2 regions of the Lysinibacillus louembei genome follow, and region 2 is predicted to be linked to the other one. Evidence: a T-box and tRNA genes for the amino acid it is inferred to sense, from the RefSeq annotation. Region 2 holds a T-box; the other holds one or more tRNA genes.
The links. The T-box of region 2 lies ahead of tyrS (tyrosine--tRNA ligase). A T-box ahead of a tRNA ligase gene usually reads a tRNA of that ligase, here a tRNA-Tyr.
Positions count from the first base shown of each region.

Region 1 (2,433 bases), 510 kb from region 2:
GCTGTTCGCCCATTAAAGCGGTACGCGAGCTGGGTTCAGAACGTCGTGAGACAGTTCGGTCCCTATCCGTCGTGGGCGTAGGAAATTTGAGAGGAGCTGTCCTTAGTACGAGAGGACCGGGATGGACATACCGCTGGTGTACCAGTTGTCGTGCCAACGGCATCGCTGGGTAGCTATGTATGGACGGGATAAGTGCTGAAAGCATCTAAGCATGAAGCCCCCCTCAAGATGAGATTTCCCATTACGCAAGTAAGTAAGATCCCTCAAAGACGATGAGGTAGATAGGTTCGAGGTGGAAGTGTGGCGACACATGGAGCTGACGAATACTAATCGATCGAGGACTTAACCACATTCTAAACTTGTTTCAATGACCGTTTATCCAGTTTTGAAAGAACAAGAAAATACATACTTGACTTTAATAGAAAATATGGTATAATAATTCTTGTCTTTGAAAATAGTCTAGTGATGATGGCAAAGAGGTCACACCCGTTCCCATACCGAACACGGAAGTTAAGCTCTTTAGCGCCGATGGTAGTTGGGGGTTTCCCCCTGTGAGAGTAGGACGTCGCTAGGCTAACCTTAAATTATTCCGAAGTAGCTCAGTGGTAGAGCAACCGGCTGTTAACCGGTTGGTCGCAGGTTCGAGCCCTGCCTTCGGAGCCATCTTCTTGGAGAGTTGTCCGAGAGGTCGAAGGAGCACGATTGGAAATCGTGTAGGCGGTTAACACTGTCTCAAGGGTTCAAATCCCTTACTCTCCGCCATCCTTAAAACAACTATTATTGGCCCGTTGGTCAAGTGGTTAAGACACCGCCCTTTCACGGCGGTAACACGGGTTCGAATCCCGTACGGGTCACCACTTAAATATGGAGGATTAGCTCAGCTGGGAGAGCACCTGCCTTACAAGCAGGGGGTCGGCGGTTCGAACCCGTCATCCTCCACCATTATTATATTATTATCGCGGGGTGGAGCAGTTCGGTAGCTCGTCGGGCTCATAACCCGAAGGTCACAGGTTCAAATCCTGTCCCCGCAACCAAAAGGTCCCGTGGTGTAGCGGTTAACATGCCTGCCTGTCACGCAGGAGATCGCCGGTTCGATCCCGGTCGGGACCGCCATTTAAATAAATATAGTGGGTCAGTAGCTCAGTTGGTAGAGCATTAGATTGAAGCTCTAAGTGTCGGCGGTTCGATTCCGTCCTGACCCACCATTATCCTTAATGCCGGTGTAGCTCAGTTGGTAGAGCAACTGACTTGTAATCAGTAGGTCGTGGGTTCGACTCCTATCGCCGGCACCATTTGGAGGGGTAGCGAAGTGGCTAAACGCGGCGGACTGTAAATCCGCTCCTTAGGGTTCGGCGGTTCGAATCCGTCCCCCTCCACCATTTGATTTATCTGAATAGGGGCATAGTTCAACGGTAGAATAGAGGTCTCCAAAACCTTTGGTGTGGGTTCGATTCCTACTGCCCCTGCCAGATTTTTTTGTTACGAAATTTAATTATGGCGATTGTGGCGAAGTGGTTAACGCACCTGATTGTGGTTCAGGCATTCGTGGGTTCGATTCCCATCAGTCGCCCCATTTTATTTTAAAAGAATTTTATATTGTGGCGGTTGTGGCGAAGTGGTTAACGCACCTGATTGTGGTTCAGGCATTCGTGGGTTCGATTCCCATCAGTCGCCCCATTTTTATAATTATAAGTTGTTGGGGTATAGCCAAGCGGTAAGGCAACGGATTTTGATTCCGTCATGCCTAGGTTCGAATCCTAGTACCCCAGCCATTTGCGGAAGTAGTTCAGTGGTAGAACACCACCTTGCCAAGGTGGGGGTCGCGAGTTCGAACCTCGTCTTCCGCTCCATTTTAAGGCGGCATAGCCAAGTGGTAAGGCACAGGTCTGCAACACCTTTATCACCGGTTCAAATCCGGTTGCCGCCTCCAATTTATATAAAATTGGAGATTTTTTTCTCTTTTAACATAATAGTTTGCGGAAGTAGTTCAGTGGTAGAACACCACCTTGCCAAGGTGGGGGTCGCGAGTTCGAACCTCGTCTTCCGCTCCAAATTTGCCTTTGCCAGTATGGCGGAATTGGCAGACGCGCGCGACTCAAAATCGCGTTCCTTCGGGAGTGTCGGTTCGACCCCGACTACTGGTATAATTTAAAGCATTGATATAAAGCACTTCACAAATACATGTGAGGTGTTTTTTTTGCATTCAAGATGTTAGATATAAATAATAAGGGTATGAAGCTTAGCATTTTCTTAAACAAAATGGCCGTTATCGGTAAAATACCGATAAGCAGCCAGTCAGTAAATTATAACGTAGGATAAAGGAAACTTGGACGGCCCCAGAATCTTTGCTTCGCCATTGTATTTATAAATCTGTTAGCAAAATTCTCTTCTGCATCAGTTACAATTCCCTCATCACTTGAGAAGCTTAGTGAT
Region 1 is NZ_CP137624.1:1,874,898-1,877,330, forward strand. Features, by position in the region: rRNA gene R6U77_RS09195 (23S ribosomal RNA) at 1-350, shown strand, start outside; rRNA gene rrf (5S ribosomal RNA) at 459-574, shown strand; tRNA gene R6U77_RS09205 (tRNA-Asn) at 589-663, shown strand; tRNA gene R6U77_RS09210 (tRNA-Ser) at 671-762, shown strand; tRNA gene R6U77_RS09215 (tRNA-Glu) at 783-857, shown strand; tRNA gene R6U77_RS09220 (tRNA-Val) at 867-942, shown strand; tRNA gene R6U77_RS09225 (tRNA-Met) at 958-1,034, shown strand; tRNA gene R6U77_RS09230 (tRNA-Asp) at 1,038-1,113, shown strand; tRNA gene R6U77_RS09235 (tRNA-Phe) at 1,130-1,205, shown strand; tRNA gene R6U77_RS09240 (tRNA-Thr) at 1,217-1,292, shown strand; tRNA gene R6U77_RS09245 (tRNA-Tyr) at 1,296-1,379, shown strand; tRNA gene R6U77_RS09250 (tRNA-Trp) at 1,396-1,469, shown strand; tRNA gene R6U77_RS09255 (tRNA-His) at 1,498-1,573, shown strand; tRNA gene R6U77_RS09260 (tRNA-His) at 1,602-1,677, shown strand; tRNA gene R6U77_RS09265 (tRNA-Gln) at 1,698-1,772, shown strand; tRNA gene R6U77_RS09270 (tRNA-Gly) at 1,776-1,850, shown strand; tRNA gene R6U77_RS09275 (tRNA-Cys) at 1,857-1,930, shown strand; tRNA gene R6U77_RS09280 (tRNA-Gly) at 1,977-2,051, shown strand; tRNA gene R6U77_RS09285 (tRNA-Leu) at 2,063-2,144, shown strand; gene R6U77_RS09290 (catalase) at 2,304-2,433, opposite strand, start outside.
Region 1: it encodes a tRNA-Tyr, which carries the amino acid that the T-box ahead of tyrS (tyrosine--tRNA ligase) is inferred to sense. The anticodon was not compared.

Region 2 (2,433 bases):
GCATCTACTGTGTATTCTAAGTCTGTTACTTTTTCACCGTTGATGCTGATGGCACCGTTTGTTACATCTTCACGCGCTTGACGCTTTGATGGTGAAACGCCCGCTTCCACAAGCAATTCCACAATGTTTTTATCTTCTTTTGGCATTTCAATAGAAGGGACATCTTTAAATGCATCCTTCATTTCTACTGCTGATAACGCTTTTAAGTCACCTGAGAATAGGGCTACTGTAATGCGCTGTGCTGCCTCTAATGCTTCTTGGCCATGAACTAAACGCGTCATTTCTTCCGCTAAAGTTTTTTGTGCTTTGCGTAAATGTGGCTCTTCCTGCACGCTTACTTCCAATGCTTCAATTTCCTCACGCGATAGGAATGTGAAGATTTTTAAGTATTTCACAACATCCGCATCGCCTGTGTTAATCCAAAATTGGTAGAACTCGTATGGGCTCGTTTTGTCCGCATCTAGCCATACAGCGCCACCTGCTGTTTTACCAAATTTTGTGCCATCTGCCTTCGTTACTAGCGGAATTGTAAAACCAAATGCTTTGGCATTATCATCATGTGTTTTACGAATAACTTCAAGACCTGTTGTAATATTGCCCCATTGATCAGAGCCACCAATTTGGATGCGCACATTATGGTTATCGTATAAATGATTAAAGTCAATACCTTGAATAATTGTGTACGTAAATTCTGTAAATGAAATACCCGTATCTAAACGAGAGGCAATCGTATCCTTTGCTAGCATGTAGTTGACATTGATAAGCTTCCCAAAATCACGTAAAAATTCGATTGTGCTCATTTTGCCAATCCAATCATGATTGTTGACAAGTTTCGCTGTGTTATCTGCGCTTGAATTAAAATCAAAAATACGCTCTAATTGCTTCTTAATGCCCTGTACGTTGCGGTCAATTTGCTCAACCGTTTGCAATTGACGCTCCTCTGAACGTCCAGATGGGTCACCTACCATCCCTGTTGCTCCACCAACTAATAAGATTGGCTTATGCCCTGCTTGCTGGAAGCGGCGCAGTGTTAATAGTGGCACGATATGCCCGATATGCATTGAATCAGCTGTTGGGTCTACGCCACAGTACAATGATACCGTTTGCTCATTTAACAGTTTTTCCATACCTTCTGCGTCTGTTTGTTGGTATAACAAACCGCGCCAATTTAAATCTTCAATTAGTTTGTTTGTCATGTTGTATCCTCCTATTTTTACGCATAGAAACAAAAAAGCCCCTACACGCAAGTTTATGCATGCAGGGACGCTATTTATCAAATAACGCGGTACCACCCAGCTTGAAGATTATGTATCTTCCTCTCAATCGTCTTAACGCGACGCAAACGTCCAAGCTCCAAGAACGTAATTCATGTTTACCATTATGACTAGCTTCCACCTACCGCTAGCTCTCTTGACAGGGAATGAAAACATTACTGCAATCTCTTCAATGCTTGAAAAACTATACAGACTATTTTACCTAAACTATGCCTATTGTCAATAACTATATTTTAGCTATCGAGAAAATGTGCTATAATCAAATACGCCTTGGCTAATTTTAATTTGAACTTTTATTCCCTATATTTGTCGGAGGCTTTATCATCATTTTTTTACTGATGATAAATGAATTCAAGGAGGCGTTACATTGAAAGAATGGTTAATGCAAATAAATAAAAAAATAGAGTCACTTACAAATATGAAATGGATGCGTGCATTCCGTATTACAGGTGGCGTTATTTGGAATCTATCATTATTATTGCTCATTATGTTAGTAACGTTCACAGTATTTGCTGGAGCGGTAGGGGCAGGCTATTTTGCATCACTTGTAAAAGATGAGCCACTACGCTCAAAAGAAAATATGCGAGAGCTCATTTTCAATTACGAGGAAACAAGCGAAATTTATTTTGCTGATAATATTTATATCGGGAAGCTGCGCACAGATTTAGAGCGTCGTGAAACATCTTTAAAGGATGTTTCACCCACTGTAATTGATGCGGTTCTTGCAACCGAGGATGAGTATTTCCGTGAGCATAATGGCATCGTACCAAAAGCGGTTTTACGTGGGCTGCTACAAGACTTTACAAACTCATCTACACAAACAGGTGGTTCCACATTAACACAGCAGCTTATCAAAAACCAAATATTAACAAATGAAGTGTCATATGAGCGTAAAGCGAAGGAAATTTTACTAGCATTGCGTCTTGAAAAATTTATGACAAAGCAAGAGATTTTAGAAGCATATTTAAATATTATCCCGTATGGTCGTAATTCATCTGGCCGCAATATTGCAGGAATTGAAACAGCAGCAGATGGCATATTCGGCATTAAAGCTTCACAGCTTAACTTACCACAAGCAGCTTATATTGCGGGAATTCCGCAGGCGCCATTTGCCCACACACCGTTTACACAACAAGGGCAATTAAAAACGGCACAAGCT
Region 2 is NZ_CP137624.1:2,381,613-2,384,045, reverse strand. Features, by position in the region: gene tyrS (tyrosine--tRNA ligase) at 1-1,196, opposite strand, end outside; T-box leader at 1,257-1,456, opposite strand; gene R6U77_RS11880 (transglycosylase domain-containing protein) at 1,642-2,433, shown strand, end outside.